One region of the Streptomyces sp. NPDC003035 genome, then DNA from elsewhere that is predicted to be linked to it. Evidence: riboswitches for the same ligand, from Rfam matches in the RefSeq annotation. Region 1 holds a riboswitch; each other region holds the start of a gene.

The links. A riboswitch is a leader RNA that binds a small molecule or an ion and turns the genes downstream of it on or off. The one in region 1 is predicted to bind cyclic di-AMP.
Region 2: another riboswitch for cyclic di-AMP. It lies ahead of ACFYV5_RS03715 (peptidoglycan DD-metalloendopeptidase family protein); the one in region 1 lies ahead of ACFYV5_RS12345 (C40 family peptidase).
Region 3: another riboswitch for cyclic di-AMP. It lies ahead of ACFYV5_RS16540 (M23 family metallopeptidase); the one in region 1 lies ahead of ACFYV5_RS12345 (C40 family peptidase).
Region 4: another riboswitch for cyclic di-AMP. It lies ahead of ACFYV5_RS27300 (transglycosylase family protein); the one in region 1 lies ahead of ACFYV5_RS12345 (C40 family peptidase).

The regions. Positions count from the first base shown of each region.
Region 1 is NZ_JBIAPJ010000003.1:606,501-610,455, reverse strand. Features, by position in the region: gene ACFYV5_RS12360 (serine/threonine-protein kinase) at 1-338, opposite strand, end outside; gene ACFYV5_RS12355 (LysR family transcriptional regulator) at 595-1,512, opposite strand; gene ACFYV5_RS12350 (LysE family translocator) at 1,586-2,215, shown strand; gene ACFYV5_RS12345 (C40 family peptidase) at 2,262-2,738, opposite strand; cyclic di-AMP (ydaO/yuaA leader) riboswitch at 2,742-2,939, opposite strand; gene ACFYV5_RS12340 (hypothetical protein) at 3,254-3,559, opposite strand; gene ACFYV5_RS12335 (ATP-dependent Clp protease proteolytic subunit) at 3,567-3,955, opposite strand, start outside.
Region 2 is NZ_JBIAPJ010000001.1:824,354-828,308, reverse strand. Features, by position in the region: gene ACFYV5_RS03720 (SGNH/GDSL hydrolase family protein) at 1-527, opposite strand, end outside; gene ACFYV5_RS03715 (peptidoglycan DD-metalloendopeptidase family protein) at 678-1,661, opposite strand; cyclic di-AMP (ydaO/yuaA leader) riboswitch at 1,666-1,854, opposite strand; gene ACFYV5_RS03710 (tyrosine-protein phosphatase) at 2,204-3,016, shown strand; gene ACFYV5_RS03705 (DUF6126 family protein) at 3,045-3,200, opposite strand; gene ACFYV5_RS03700 (XRE family transcriptional regulator) at 3,221-3,853, opposite strand; gene ACFYV5_RS03695 (aspartate aminotransferase family protein) at 3,937-3,955, opposite strand, start outside.
Region 3 is NZ_JBIAPJ010000004.1:692,963-696,917, reverse strand. Features, by position in the region: gene ACFYV5_RS16545 (PrsW family intramembrane metalloprotease) at 1-594, shown strand, start outside; gene ACFYV5_RS16540 (M23 family metallopeptidase) at 677-1,783, opposite strand; cyclic di-AMP (ydaO/yuaA leader) riboswitch at 1,795-1,942, opposite strand; gene ACFYV5_RS16535 (PP2C family protein-serine/threonine phosphatase) at 2,154-3,347, opposite strand; gene ACFYV5_RS16530 (MerR family transcriptional regulator) at 3,556-3,955, opposite strand, start outside.
Region 4 is NZ_JBIAPJ010000009.1:90,875-94,829, reverse strand. Features, by position in the region: gene ACFYV5_RS27310 (cytochrome P450) at 1-981, shown strand, start outside; gene ACFYV5_RS27305 (transglycosylase family protein) at 1,095-2,102, shown strand; cyclic di-AMP (ydaO/yuaA leader) riboswitch at 2,362-2,537, shown strand; gene ACFYV5_RS27300 (transglycosylase family protein) at 2,541-3,233, shown strand; gene eno (phosphopyruvate hydratase) at 3,580-3,955, shown strand, end outside.

The DNA.
Region 1 (3,955 bases):
CGCCGGGCGACCGCCTCGGCCAGGGACGGCCCGGGCACGTAGAGCGTCGCCAGCCAGGGCGGTACGCCGTCCGCGTCGGCGTCGATCAGTTCGGCGGTGTACGCGCCCCGGACTCGTCGGGCTGCTTTGATCTCCCGGCGGAACCGCTGCCGGAAGGTCGCGTCGTCGGCCAGCTCCGGCCGTACGACCTTGATCGCCACCGGTCGGCCGCCCGGTGTGTGCGACAGGTAGACCCGGCCCATGCCGCCCGCCCCGAGCCGAGCGGCGAGGCGATAACCCGCCACCACGGACGGATCGTCCGCCTGCAGTGGTGGGAACACCTCAGTCGCGTTGTCCATCTGCACTTGTCCCCCCCCTGAAACCCTTGATCAGCCGCTCAGTTGGCCGATGGCAGCAGCGTAGGCGGGAGGGCGTCAGCACCCACCGTCAGGGCGGGCGGCCTGCACAGCGTGGCTCTGGGGTGGCTGGGCAGCGTGACGGGCCCGGGGTCCGCCCGGGGTGGCCGTGATGTTACGCCGTACGCCGATCTGCCGCGTGGCTCGTAGCCGGTACGGCACCGGCACACGTACGGCACCGGCACGTACGCGCTCCGGCTTACTGCACGTGCGCGCCCCGGGCGAAGCCGGCGCGCAGCAGTGCCCGCAGTGACCGCGCCGCCGGGCCCGATTGCTCTCCGCGGTGCGCCACCGAGATCGTCCGGCGGAACGACGTCGGCTCCAACGTCCGTACGCCGAGCGGCGACGACGCCATCGCGGCGACCATCTCCGGCACCACCGCCACTCCGAGCCCCGCGCTGACGAGCGCGCACACCAGCGCGTAGCCCGGCGTCCGGCAGACGACCGACGGGGTCGCGCCGGCCCGGGCGAGGGCGCCCTCCACACCCCGCCTCGGCGGATGGTCCGGTGCGCTGCTGATCAACGGCTGACCGGCGAGCTCCGCGATCGGCAGCCGGCCCGAGCCCTCCGCCAGCACATGGCCCGGGGCCGTGACCAGGACCAACTCCTCGACGAGCAGGGGCTCCAGTACGACACCCGGCGGCAGCGGGGCGGACTCCGCGGGTTCGTAGGCGTGGGTGAGCGCCAGATCGGCCTGGCCCTCCGCCACCGCGACCACCCCGCCAGGCGGCTCGTACTCGGCGACCGTCAGCTCCACGTCCGGGTGGGCCCGGCGGAACGCGCTGAGGACCGGTGGCAGCAGATGGATGCCCACCGTGGTGAAGGTGCCCACCCGCAGTCGCCCGCCGGAGAGCCCGCTGAGCTGCGCCAGCTCGTGACGCGCCCGCTCCATCTCGTCGAGGACCCGGCGCGCCCGGGTGACGAGCAGTTCACCGGCGGGCGTCAGCCGGGCGCCCCGGTGATGCCGGACGAGCAGCGCGGCCCCCGCCTCCCGCTCCAGCTTGGCGAGCTGCTGGGAGAGCGCGGGCGCGGTGTAGCCGAGCCGGGCGGCGGCCCGGGTGATCGAGCCGTCCTCGGCGACGGCCACCAGCGCCGCGAGCCGCACCAGATCCTGCATAAAGGATTCCTTTGGGCAGACCCACAAGATTGCCAGTACACACTAAAGGCTCCCGGCAGGCACGCTGAGGGGCATGGACGGACAGCTGATCGCCTTCATCGGGGTCGCGGCGGGCATGGTGGCCATGCCGGGCGCGGACTTCGCCGTCGTCGTACGCAGTGCTCTCGCCTCCCGGCGGGCCGGGGTGGCCTCGGCCGTCGGCGTGGCGGGCGGCCTTCTGGTGCACACCGCCCTCGCGGTGGCGGGGCTCGCGGCCGTACTGCTCGCCGTGCCCTCGCTCTACCGGGTCCTGCAGATCGCCGGTGGCGCCTATGTGCTGTACCTCGGCGTCCAGGCGCTGCGGGGCGCGCTGCGGGCGACGGGCGAGCCGCCGGCCGACCGCGCGGGGGAGGCGAAGGTGTCCCGCGCGCTGCGCCAGGGGTTCCTGGCGAACGTGCTGAACCCGAAGGCGCCGGTGCTGTTCCTGAGCCTGCTGCCGCAGTTCGTGCCGGAGGGCGTCGCGGTCGTGCCGCGCACGCTGCTCCTCGCGTCGATCGTGGTGCTGCTGGCCCTGCTCTGGTTCCCCCTGGTGGCCGTTCTGGTGGACCGGCTCGGCCACTGGCTGCGCCGACCGCGCACGGCGAGGACCGTGCAGGGGGTGACGGGCGGCGCGCTCGCCGCCCTGGGCCTGACCCTTCTGTCGGCTCCCCTCGCGGGGAACTGAGCCGGCTGTGGAGGGGGTGCGGCGGCGCCACCACACCCCCCGGCGGTCATCGGACCCGGCCGTAATAGACCTTGGACGACCAGATCCTGTCGAGCTTCACCCAGGAACCCTGCTTCGGCGAGTGCCAGATCTTGTTGCTCCCGGCGTAGATGCCCACGTGGTAGACCCTTCCACCCGAGTGGAAGAAGACCAGGTCCCCCCGCTGCCTGCTGGAGGCGGAGATGTGTCGGGTCTTGTTGTACTGCTGCTGCGCGGTACGGGGCAGCGACTTGCCCGCCTTCTTGTACGAGTAGAGCGTGAGCCCCGAGCAGTCGAACCGGTTCGGCCCGGACGCTCCGTACTTGTAGGGCGATCCCTTCTTCGAGGCCGCGATGTTCAGCGCCTTGCCGGCGTACGAGGTCGCGGCCTGGGCCTCCGAGGTGACACCTGGGGCCAGCATCGTGCCGCCGACGGCGGCGAGGGTGAGAGCCGAGACGGCTCCGGCCCGGGACAGCAGGGACGGGACATGAATCTGCGCAGTCATGCGCAACCCTTCGTCAGCCGCCTGTGAAGGATGACCTGTCGGGTTCGGGCTGGCGAAGTCGCCCGGCCGCGGCTGCGGCTTCACCCCGAGGAACGGCCCCACTGGGCGGCCGTCCCGTACTGCTCGGGTCCTCCACTCCTGCCGATCCACTCCTGTCGACCAGACATCCGGGACGGCGGCAGGACTCGGCGTCCGCCCGGACCGCCCCGCCGCGGTGGCGGGGGCTTGTCGTCGTGAGGGATCTTGACCCACTTTCAGGGCGAAATCCGAGCTGAAACGACACTATGTGAGGCTGCTCACGACTGATCCATTTGGGTGGACAGATATGTTTATTGACTCCGCGGGGTTTGGCCGACGAGGCTCGCACCAGCGACGGAACGCCCGATTCCACCAGATGTGTACACCTGCTGCGCAACTCACCCCGCACATAAGTCGATTCGTCGACTACGCCGAACGGGGGAGGGTTTCTGCCGCCACGATGCCCCGAGTGGACCTCGACACGACACGCGGATGTGTCAACTCGCGGATGTTCCCGGCACGGTGACCCGCTCCGCGCGGCGCTCCCCGTCCAACGTCCGCAGCGCACGGGCCAATGTCTCCGCGTGCACCTCGCTCTCGCCGCGTCCGTGCATCACCGTCAGCGCCTCGCGCAGCGCGGTCGCCCGCCCCACCAGGGCCTGTGCCGCGCGCAGCGCCCCATAGGTATGCGATGCCCTGGATGGATTGATGCGTCCCAGCAGATCGACGACATCGAGGTAGGCGTCGACGAACTCGCCCTCGGCGCGCGTCAGGGCGGGCAGTGGCGGCGGCTCGGGAACCATCTCCCGCTCACCTCGCCCCGGCGCCGCCGGACGCCGCGCGGTTCTGGACGACGTGATCCACCAGACCGTACGCGGTCGCGGCCGAGGCGTCGAGAACGGTGACGCGGTCGATGTCGGCGTCGATCCGCTCACGGCTCCGGCCGGTGTGGGTCGCCAGCATCCCGGCCACCATCGCGCGCAGACGGAGCAATTCCCTTGCCTGGATGTCGAGATCGCTGAGCTGCCCCCGCAACGGCTCGTCCGTCGTGGGCTGCTGGAGCACGACCCGCGCGCCGGGCAGTGCGAGCCGCTTCCCGGGCGCTCCGGCCGCGAGGAGCACGGCCGCGGTGGAGGCCGCCTGGCCGAGGCAGGTGGTCTCCACGTCGCAGGTGACGACCTGCATCGTGTCGTAGATCG
Region 2 (3,955 bases), on a different contig from region 1:
CTGTCCTGGACGGACTTGAGCGACCACAGGTCCAGGACCGGGCAGCCGTAGCGGTCCGCGATGGCCCGGACATGGGCCGTGTAGGTCGCGATCTTGCCGCGCAGATGGCGCAGCACGGGTACGTCCCGGGTGTCGAAGCCGGTCGTCACCATGACCGTGCCGACGGCCGAGGTCAGCTCGGCGACGGCGCGCTCGAAGCGCTCGGCGACGTCGTCGGGGTCGCTGCCGGGACGGATGATGTCGTTGCCCCCCGCGCAGAAACTCACCAGGTCCGGGGCGAGCGCCTTCGCCCTGGGGACCTGCTCCTCCACGATCTGATCGAGGAGGCGGCCGCGTACGGCCAGGTTGGCGTAACGGAATGCGTCGTGCTCCGGCAGCTGGTCGGCGAGCAGCACCGCGAAGCGGTCCGCCCAGCCGACGTACTTCCCGTCGGGCCCAGGATCGCCGACGCCCTCGGTGAAGCTGTCACCGATCGCCGCGTACGACCCGAACACGCCCATGTCTCTTGATCTCGAATCGTCTGCCACGGGAGCACATCTTTCCCTTACGCGTGTGACCTACGCGACCGTAAGGAGGGGTTGACGACAGGTGAGATACGCCACCGGTCAAGATTGCCCCAAGCCGGAATACGCCGAGGCCCGGCACACGAGTGCCGGGCCTCTCTGGCGTTGCGTGGATCAGATGCCGACGCCGTGCTGACGCAGGTAGGCCAGCGGGTCGATGTCCGAGCCGTAGCTCGGCCCGGTGCGCATCTCGAAGTGCAGGTGCGGACCGCTGGAGTTGCCGGTCGAACCGGACAGGCCGATCTGGTCGCCGCCGCCGACGCTCTGGCCGGCCGAGACGGAGAGGGAGGAGAGGTGCGCGTACTGGGAGTACGTGCCGTCCGCGTGCTGGATGACGACCTCGTTGCCGTACGAGCCGCTCCAGCCTGCGGAGTGGACGGTGCCCGCGCCGACGGCCTTCACGGAGGTGCCGGAGGAGGCGATGAAGTCGACACCGGTGTGGTAGCCGGAGGACCACATGGAGCCGGAGGCGCGGTACGGCGTGGAGACGCCGCCGGAGACCGGGGCGACCCAGCCGGAGGACGCGGCCTGCGCGGGGGCGGCCGGGGCGGCCTGGGTGGACTCCACCGTGCTGCGCTCGGTGGAGCGCGAGCTGCGGGACTCGGCCGAAGCGGAGGAGGACTTCTCCGCCTTGGGCGCGGCCTTCGGGGCGGCCTTGGGGGCTGCCTTCGGGGCTGCCTTCGGGGCGGCGGCCTTGGGCGCGGGCGCCTTGGCCGTCGACTTGGCGCCGAGGGTGAGCTTCATGCCGGGGAGGATCAGCGAGGGGTTCTCGCCGACGACCTGGCGGTTGTCCTGGTAGAGCTTCTTCCAGCCGCCGGCCAGGTGGTGCTCGGCCGCGATCTTGGACAGGTAGTCGCCGGGGACGACGGAGTACGTCTTCGGCTTGGCGGCGGGAGCGGCCGGGGCGGCGGCCGGAGCCGCGGCGACGGCGGCGACGGCCTGCTCGGGCGTCACGACCGGGGCGCCCTTGTCGGCGGCGTGGGCTCCGGTCGCACCGAGGAGCGGCAGGGCGACGACGGCGCCACCGGTGCCGGCGGCGACGAATCCGCGCGTGATCGGGTTGACCTTGGGACGGCGATGCTTACCCTTCGCGGGCATGGCGAATTCCTCTCCGTCGCCTGCGAGGTGAGCTGTCGGGTTCGAACTGGAGATGTTCGGCCGCGTTCTCACGCGGCTTCACCCCGAGCCGTCCGGATCGACCGGTGCGGCGTACTTACCTGGGTCCCCCGCTCCTGCCATACGTGGGTGGGTGCGGATTCCGGACGGTGGCAGGATTCGGCGGTCCGACCGGATTGACGGTGACCGTAGACGAGCGGGGCCGACCCGAACAAGCCACCGTTTTTCTTTCGCATTCACCGCCTTGCCATTCACGCCGAATTCCGGTCACCCTCCGTGGATACCGGAACCCTGATTTCCTTTTCCGGTAAGGGGATTGGCCGGAATGATCAGGCACGGTCCGTGACCTTTATGACGCTGCTCACGCGCCGGATCCCATCTCCCCTGCAATCAGGGCGCGTTATATCGAAGGAGTCAATTCGGACAGAACACCCATTCCTCTACCCGGGGGTGTGCGGAGCCGACCCCACCCGGGATGATTGCCTCAGGAACCGATTCCGATCCGCCAACCTTCAGGAGCACTCGTGACGCAGCAGCTGCCGCAGGTCCCGTCGACCGAACCCGAGCTGGCCGGGGTACGCAACTTCCGGGACGTGGGCGGCCTGCCGACCGTGGACGGCCGATCGGTGCGCTTCGGGCGCCTCTTCCGCAGCGGCCACCTCGCGCACGCCACCGAGGAGGACGCGGCCTTCCTCTCCACCCTCGGGCTGCACACGATCTTCGACTTCCGCAACCTGGCGGACCGGAAGGTCGAGGGCCTGGACATCGAGCTCCCCGGTGTACGAAATGTGAACATACCGCTCAACGACCCGGCCGACGGCAAGGAGTTCTGGAAGCTGGTCAGCACCGGCGAGCTGGAGCAGCTGCGCGCCGCCCTGGGCGACGGCAAGGCGGCGGACCGAATGTCCGATTCGTACCGGAAGATGATTGTCGAGCGGACGGCGGAGCACAGCCGCATCCTGCACGCGATGGCCGAGGACAGCGTCCCCGCGCTGATGCACTGCGCGGCCGGCAAGGACCGGGCGGGTCTGTCCATAGCCATCTCGCTGCTCGCGGTGGGCGTCGAGCGCGAGGCCATCGAGGCCGACTACGTGAAGTCGAACGACCCGCACCGCCGCTACAAGGTGCGCCGCAGCTCCACCGCCGTGGACGCGATGTCGCCCGAGGTGATGGAGCTGCTCAGCCCGCTGTTCGACGCGCGCGTGGAGTACCTGCGGGCGGCGCTCGAGACGATGGAGCAGACCTGGGGCACGGTCGAGAGCTACCTCTCGGACGGCCTGAAGCTCAGCCCGGAGACCCGGGAGCGGCTGCGCGAGCGGCTCGTCGCCGAGGCGTGAGCCGCCCCGGGCGCCGCCGCCCCGTCCGCTACCGGTTCTGCCCGCCGAGCACGAACAGCAGGTAGAGGAAGGCGGCGAAGAGATGCCCCGCCACCAGATACGCGAAGAGCCGGAGCACGAGCCCCTTCGGGAACCTGCCCTCGCCGCGTTCCTCACCGGTGGTCGGTGCGGACTTCTCGGACATATCGGCCCCTTCCGGAGGGCTCAGCGCGGATGCGGGGCTCCGTCGCCGAGGCACAGCTCGGCGGCGGGGCTCTGCATCAGCGTGTGGACGAAGAGCAGCTCGGCCCCGCCGCGACCGGCGGCTCCGATGCGGTGCGGGGTGAGCGAGTCGAAGTGAGCGCTGTCCCCCGGGTCGAGTACGTGCACGGCGTCGCCGAGCGCGAGGCGCACCCGCCCTTCGAGGACGTGGAGCCACTCCTCTCCGGGATGGACGCGCACGATGTCGGACCGGGTGGCGTACGGCACGTGGACCCGGAGCGCCTGCAGGGCGCGGCCGGGGCCTCCGGCCTGGCGGTAGATCCAGCCGTCGGCCTCCACGGGCTCGGACCGGCCCGCCCGGACGATCGGGTCACGCTCGGGCGGAGCCTCGCCGAGGAGCTCGGAGACCGTCGTACCGTAGATACGGGCCAGAGCGAGCAGCATGGGAAGCGAAGGCTGCCGACGGCCCGTCTCGAGCCGGGAGAGGTGGGCCGGGGAGAGGCCGGCCCGCAGGGCGGCCGCCTCCAGGGTCAGTCCACGGCGCCGCCGCAGGGCGCGCAGCTGGGGCGCCACATCGGGCACGGTGGGCCCGTCCGGCACGTCGCCCGGCGCATCGGGAGCGGGAAGGGTCTCCATGCCCTCCATTCCGCCAGGATCTTTCCTCCGGGGCAAGTTTCTTGCCTCAGAGGCAAAAGCTCTCCGCCGCCCGCTCCAGCGATCTAGCGCTGTGCGACCGCC
Region 3 (3,955 bases), on a different contig from region 1:
GGTTTCGGCTTCGCCGCGCTCGCCGCCCGGCGTCAGCGCGTGCGGCGCGTCCTGCTGCCGGTGACCGGCCTCGTCCTGGCGATGGGCATGCACGCGCTGTGGAACAGCTCGGCGTCCGTCCTCGGGCCCTTGGGCTTCTTCGTGGTGTACGGCATGTTCATGGCGCCCGCCTTCGGTCTGCTGACCTGGCTGGCGATATGGAGCAGGCAGCGGGAGCTGCGCACGATATCCGGGCAGCTCCCGGCGTACGCGGCGGCCGGCTGGCTCTCCCCTGCCGAGCCCCTCGCGCTGTCCTCGATGCGGGCCCGGTCCGTCGCCCGCGACTTCGCCCGTCGTACGTACGGCGGGCCGGCGGCCACCGCGGTCGGGGAGTACGAGGCGTTCGCGACGACCCTCGCCTTCCTGCGCCACCGCGCGGAGCGCGGAGCGGCCGGCCCGGACTTCACCGCCCGCGAGCAGGAGCTCCTCCACCACCTGTGGCAGCGCAAGGCGGTCGCCTCGCCCGCGCTGACGTACGCGGCACGGGCCACCGGCCGCGTCTGGGCGCCGCCGCAGTACCTGGACTACGGCGGCTACAACCCGTACCGCAGCTAGGACGCCCGGGAGACGGCCGGCGACCCGGCCCGCCGACACCCGCCGGCGACCGAGACCGTCGGCGACCGAGGCCGCCTGCGACTCAGACCGACAGGCCCTTGTCGCGCAGCCAGGCCGCCGGGTCGATGCCGTCGCCACCCGAGGTGTGGACCTCCAGGTGCAGGTGCGGGCCGGTCACGTTGCCGGTCGCGCCGACGCGGCCGATCGTCTCGCCGGTGCCGACGGACTGGCCCACGCTCACCGTCATCGAGGACAGGTGCGCGTACCAGACCTCCGAACCGTCCTCCAGCTCCAGGACGATCCGGTAGCCGTAGGAGCCGGACCAGCCCGCCGAGGTGATGGTGCCGCCGTGCACCGCCTTGACCGGGGTGCCGGTGGGCGCCGCGAAGTCGAGGCCGGTGTGGTAGCCGGAGGACCACATGGAGCCGGACTGCCCGTACGTGGAGGTGAGGGTGTACGAGGAGGTGGGCAGGGCGTAGCTCGCGGCGAGCTTGGCCAGGCGCTCCGCCTCGGCCTTGGCCGCCGCTTCCTCCTCGGCCTTCCGCTTCGCCTCGGCCGCCGCCTTCTCGGCCGCGTCGGCCTTCACCGCCGCCTCGGCCGCGGCCTTCTCGACCGCCAGCCTCTCCGCCTCGGCCTTCGCGGCGGCGTCGGCGGATGCCTGCTGCTGCTCGGCCTGCTGGAGGATGCGCGCGCGCAGCGCCTCGCCGGCGTCGGCGGTGGCCTCGGACGCGGAGCCGCCGTCGGTCTGCGTGGCCGCGTCGGCTTCGGCCGGAACGGTGAGGGAGGCGGTGAGCGGCTGCGGGTTGTTCGTCCCGGAGCCCGTCCCCTGCGCGTCCTCGCCCCCGTCGGAGAGGAGCTCGCCGACGCCCGGCAGTTCGGAGGCGTCCGGGAGGTTCAGGTCGGGGAGGGATATGGAGACCGCGGGCTTGTCCTGGGCGGTGGCCATGCCACCCGCACCGACCGCCGCGATGACACCGACGCCGAGGACGGTGGACGAGCGGGCGAAGCCCGACCGCTGCTTCACGACCCGGTGGCGGCCACCGGAGCGGGACTGCTGACGGAGCGACTCCTCGGTGGGGTTCCACTCCCCCCAGGTCGTGGCGTCGTCGTCCGAACCGGCGGCAGCCGACGCGCCGAACGCTTGGAACCCGTCAAAAGTGTCTTCGGGGGCAGGGGTGTTGGACGCCACGGAGGCGCACTCCTTTCCTTCCTTACCGCCTACCGGGTTAGCTGACGGGTTCGGAGCAGGAAGGTCTCCTACCGGCACGGTCGCACGAGTGCGAAAGTGCCCGATTCACCCCAAGTAGTGGGTCCCCGGTTCCTTTTCAGGATTCGGCGCGTGCGCACGGTGCCGTCTCTTGCGACGGCTGAAACGACCGCGCTGCGTTATCGAACGTTAATAGACACGAGGGCCGGATTCCAAGCCGTTCCGGATGATCATTAACGGGATTGGACAGGTACGGGCCGATTTGGGCCCGCATCCTCGAACAACCAGCGAGACCCGCCAAACTGACGGTGTATCAATTGTTATCGGAGCGGTACGCCGCCACTACGCATGGTCACGGCACCACCGGCATCGTGCGCCGCCGCTCCGGCTGCCCCGCCGCCGGACGGCTCACCGCGAGCAGCGCCATGTCGTCCGTCGCGCCCCCGCCCGTGTACCGGCGGACGTCGTCGACGAGCGCGTCCAGAAGCTCCTCGGGCCCCGGGAAGATCCGCCCGGAGAGCCGCTCGGCGGGATCGTAGAAGTCCCCCGAGGCGTTGCGGGCCTCGGAGAGCCCGTCGGTGTAGAGGAGCAGCGTCGCGCCCGGCGGATACGCGGACTCGTCCGCCCGGTCCGGCCAGGCAGCCAACTCCCCCATGCCCAGCGGCAGCGCCGGCTCGGTCGGCTCCAGCAGCGTCACACCCCCGTCCGCGTACAGCAGCAGCGGCTCGGGATGACCGCGGTTCACCACCCGTACGCGACCGTCGCCGCGCGGGATCTCGGCCAGGACGGCGGTGGTGAACCCCTCGAAGGCGTCCAGGCCGTCACGGCGGGTCCCCTCCCGGGCCAGCGCCCGCTCCAGGCGCTGGGCGACGCCCTCCAGCGACGCCTCCTGCTCGGCCGCCTCCCGGAAGGCGCCGATGACGACGGCGACGGCCTCGACCGCGTCGAGCCCCTTGCCCCGTACGTCACCGACCACGAGCCGTACCCCGTACGGCGTGTCCTGTACGGCGAACAGGTCGCCGCCGATGAACGCGTCCGCCTGCGCCGCCTCGTAACGTGCCGCCACCTGCAGTCCGCCGATCCGCTCGGCCGGCGTCGGAAGGACCGCCTTCTGGGCGGTCTCCGCGATCACCCGGGCCGAGGCGAGGCGCTCGCCACTGCGCCGCACGACCCGGTTCACGAGCAGGGCGAGGGCGGCCACGGTGACGACGGTGAATGTCTCGGTGAGGGAGGGGACATCGGACGCGGTGCCGTTGTAGAGGTGGAGACCGACGCTGGCGAGGATCGCGGCGATGCCGGTGAGCAGCGTCGTCAGCGTCGAGAAGAGCGGGGCCGCGATCAGCGGCGCGGCCGAGAACATCGGGGCCGCCGTGTACGAGGGCGGGGTGGAGAGGTCGAAGACGACACCGCCGAGGATGACGAGCGGGGGCAGGGCGCGGATGAACCGGCGGGCCCGCTCGCCGCGCCGTCGGGGACGCCCGTTCCCCTCACCACCCGCTTCCAGCTGCCCCTGCCCCACCTGTGCTCTCCTGCCCGGTCCGTACACGGCGACGGACGGTACCGCGCCCTCCCCAGGGTGGCGGGAGCCGCGCCGCGTGGCGACCCCCGCTCGGCCGAGTGGGGGACCCGCTCGTCACCACCGCCCCGTCACCGCGTTCGCGACCGACCAGCTCCAGGGCGGGGCTGGACATGGCCCGCAGACGGGTCCATGCGCGCCACCGTCTCGTCACGCATCGTGCGCGTGACCTTACGCGCTACAGGTTCCGCTCCGCGTAGACCTTCATCGCGTCCCGGACGAGGACGGCGGAACCCTCACCGTGCTTGTCGTAGTTCTCGCCGAAGCGCGGGTCGTCGACGTACATCTGGCCGAGGCTGATCAGGTACTCCTTCGACGGCGTCGTGGTGGTCGACAGCCACGCGACGTGGCGCCGCGCGATCGCCTGGACCTCTTCGCTGTCGGCGGCGAGGCCGTTGCGCGCCGCCTGTCCGAAGTCGTGGGCGATGCCGGCCTGCTCGTCCTTGAACGCCTGCTTCCGCTCGGCGCTGAGCGAGCGCCACCAGCGATCGCCCTTCTCGTACGCCTCGCGGCCCCAGCGCGCGGTGACCTCCTCCTCGTACCGCGTGTGATCGAATCCGTCGAACATTTCTTCCGCC
Region 4 (3,955 bases), on a different contig from region 1:
ATGACACATCTGCTCAACATCGACCCACCGGACCACACCCGGCTGCGGCGGCTGGTGTCCAAGGCGTTCACCCCGCGCCGGGTCGCCGAGTTCGCCCCGCGGGTCCAAGAGCTGACCGACCGGCTGATCGACTCCTTCGCGGAGACCGGGGAGGCCGACCTCATCCACGAGTTCGCCTTCCCGCTGCCCATCTACGCGATCTGCGACCTGCTCGGCGTCCCCCGCGAGGACCAGGACGACTTCCGGGACTGGGCCGGGATGATGATCCGCCACGGCGGCGGGCCGCGCGGCGGGGTGGCACGGTCGGTCAAGAAGATGCGCGGGTATCTCGCGGAGCTGATCCACCGCAAGCGGCTCGACCCGGGCGACGACCTGATCTCGGGGCTCATCAAGGCCTCGGACCACGGCGAGCACCTCACCGAGAACGAGGCGGCCGCCATGGCCTTCATCCTTCTCTTCGCGGGGTTCGAGACCACCGTCAACCTCATCGGCAACGGGGTGTACGCCCTGCTGCGCAACCCGGAGGAGCGCGCGCGTCTCGAGACCTCGCTCGCGGCGGGGGAGCGGGGCCTGCTGGAGACCGGGGTCGAGGAGCTGCTGCGCTACGACGGGCCGGTGGAGCTGGCGACCTGGCGGTACGCCAGGGAGCCGTTGACCATCGGCGGGCAGGCGATCCCTGCGGGTGACCCGGTCCTCGTCGTGCTCGCCGCCGCCGACCGCGACCCGGCGCGCTTCGACGAGCCGGACACCCTCGATCTGTCCCGGCGCGACAACCAGCACTTGGGGTACGGGCACGGCATCCACTACTGCATCGGTGCCCCGCTCGCCCGGCTGGAGGGCCAGATCGCGCTCGCCACGCTGCTGACCCGCCTGCCGGAGCTGCGACTTGCCGCCGATCCGGCCGATCTGCGGTGGCGCGGAGGCCTCATCATGCGGGGGTTGCGTACCCTTCCGGTGCGGTTCGACCGAGTTGTGAGCTGACGGCCCGTCAAGACTGTGACTTTTACGTGATCTCCGCTGCATCGACTTGTGACTGACGTTCGAATGCCGCTACGTTCACCGTCACCTCAGCAGTCACGCGAAAGGCACTCCGCATGCGCTCCGGGAACGGTCGACACCGCAGACCCCGCCAGGCCCCCGCCATCGTCGTCGCCGCAGGCGTCACGGGGTCGGCCCTCGCTCTGCCGCTGCTCGCCGCGGGCTCCGCCTCCGCCGCCGACGCCGCCACCTGGGACCGGGTCGCCGAGTGCGAGTCGGGCGGCCTGTGGAGCGCCCACTTCGGCAACGGGCTCTACGGCGGGCTGCAGTTCACGCAGGAGACCTGGGAGACGTACGGCGGCCTCGCGTACGCCACCAGTGCCGATCTCGCCAGCCGCGCCCAGCAGATCGCGGTGGCCGAGAAGGCGCTCGCCGCGGGCTCCATGCAGTGGGCCACCTGCGCCCCGATCGCCGGGTTGACGAACGACGGCGCCGCTCCCGGTGTCGACCCGGGTCCGGCGGTCGCTCCGCCGGAGTCCACGGCCCCCCTCCCGGAGTCGAACCTGACCGCGGGCCTTCCGGCCGCCCCCGCGGCCCCCGACGCCACCACTCCCGAGACGACCGCGCCCGCGACGCCGGCCCCGGACGCCCTCACGGAGGCGCCCGTCACGTCCGCCACGCCCACCGCACCCACCACGCCCTCCGTGCCGGTGGAGTCAGGCACCGGCAAGCACCGCGGTGACGCGGCCCCGGAGGAGACGGTCAATCCGGGCAGTATTGGCGAAACGGGACGTCACGCGTCACCGAGCACCTCGCCGGGCACCTCGCCGACTGACGCGCCGACAGGTGGGGTGACGCCGGGCGAGGATGCCAACAATGCGGACCTTGCGGACGGAACGGACTCCGGGGGCTCCGAGGACGTAGCGGACTCCAAGGACACTTCGGACGCATACACCGTCAAGCCGGGCGACAGTCTCACCGAGATTGCTCAGGAGAACGAACTCCCCGGCGGCTGGGGCGCCCTCTACGACGCCAACCGGTCGACGGTCGGCACCGATCCGGACCTGATCCTGCCTGGCCAGAGCCTCGATCTGACGATCGGTCTGCCCGGATCCAAGGGTTAGTTAGATTCTGTATGTCCAGTTCTGTGCAAGTGAGACATGGGTCTCTTTGTCGCAACTGGCGTATCACGTCCGCAAACTTTGCTTCCGTCACCTCTCACCTGCGTAAACACCCTTCGTCCCGGAGCACGTACGGGCGATTTTTCCCCAATGGACGTCTTTGAACTTCCGAGGGGTCTGTGTCTACGGTCATCACCGCTCGCCACCGCGGGCCCCGTCGACCGATACGCCGAATCCTGCCGTCGGCCGATGGGAACAGTCGTCGCGTCATGCGCCGAAGGCAGGAGCGGGGGACCCAAGGTAAGTGCCGCCCCCGGCCGTTGAGACAGACGGCCGACGGAGCGGCTTGGGGTGAAGCCGCGCGCTAGGTCGCGCGGCCGGGCAACTCACATGGCCCGAACCCGACAGCTCACCTCGTAGGCGTCGGTGAGGAGATTTCCCATGCTGTTTTCCGCCAAGGGCAAACACCGCCGTCCCTCCAAGGCCACCCGCGCCGTCGCCCTCGCCGGTGTCGCCGGTGTCGCCGTCGCCGCCCCGCTGATGACCGCCGGGTCCGCCTCGGCCGCCACCGCCTCCGAGTGGGACACCGTCGCCCAGTGCGAGTCCGGCGGCAACTGGTCCATCAACACCGGCAACGGCTACTACGGCGGCCTGCAGTTCTCCGCCTCCACGTGGGCCGCCTACGGTGGCACCGCGTACGCCGCCACCGCCGACCAGGCCTCGAAGTCGCAGCAGATCGCGATCGCCGAGAAGGTCCTCGCCGGTCAGGGCAAGGGTGCCTGGCCGAGCTGTGGCGTGGGCCTCTCCAGCGCCTCCCCGGACACCGGTGCCGTCGAGGCGCCTGCCCAGCAGGCCGCCCCGAAGCAGGAGCGTCAGGCCGAGCAGCCGACGACCCGCAGCGAGACGCGGACCGCCCCGAAGAAGGCCGAGTCCAAGAAGACCGTCACCACCCCGACCGGCAAGAAGGTCGAGAAGGGCGACGGCGAGTACAAGGTCGTCGCCGGCGACACGCTGAGCAAGATCGCCGCCGCCCACGACGTCAAGGGTGGCTGGGAGAAGCTCTTCCAGCTCAACAAGGACGTCGTCGACGACGCCGACCTGATCTACCCGGGCCAGCAGCTTCACCTGAAGTGAGCCCGGCGGTTCGCGTGAGTCCGGCGGCTCACGCGGTCCCTCCGACCCTCCCGCGGTGACCACCCCGGTCCGGCGCGCCCTTCCCCCGTGCGCGCCGGACCGGGGTTCCGCGTTTCCCGAGGGCTCCCCCTTCCCGAGGGCTCCGCCTTCCGGAGGTCCGCGTTACCGGAAGGTAGCTTCGGGGTCGTTCGCCCCGGGATGCATGCCCTTGGGTCCTTTTTCGTCCCAGCGGGCGGGCGCCCGGCTGGCCGGAGCCCCGGAGCCGGTTAGGCTCTTGTCGCAAGGCCGAAGCGACCCTGCACAAGTGTTCGTCACATCTAGCGTCACATCCCAGAAGGAGATGCTCGTGCCGTCCATCGACGTCGTCGTAGCCCGGGAAATCCTGGACTCCCGAGGCAACCCCACGGTCGAGGTCGAGGTCGGCCTCGACGACGGCAGCACCGGCCGTGCTGCCGTTCCGTCCGGTGCCTCCACCGGAGCGTTCGAGGCCATTGAGCTCCGTGACGGAGACAAGAGCCGCTACATGGGCAAGGGCGTGGAGAAGGCCGTCCTCGCCGTCATCGAGCAGATCGGCCCGGAGCTCGTCGGCTACGACGCCACCGAGCAGCGCCTGATCGACCAGGCCATGTTCGACCTGGACGCCACCGACAACAAGGCCTCGCTCGGCGCCAACGCCATCCTCGGCGTCTCCCTCGCCGTCGCGCACGCCGCCTCCGAGGCCT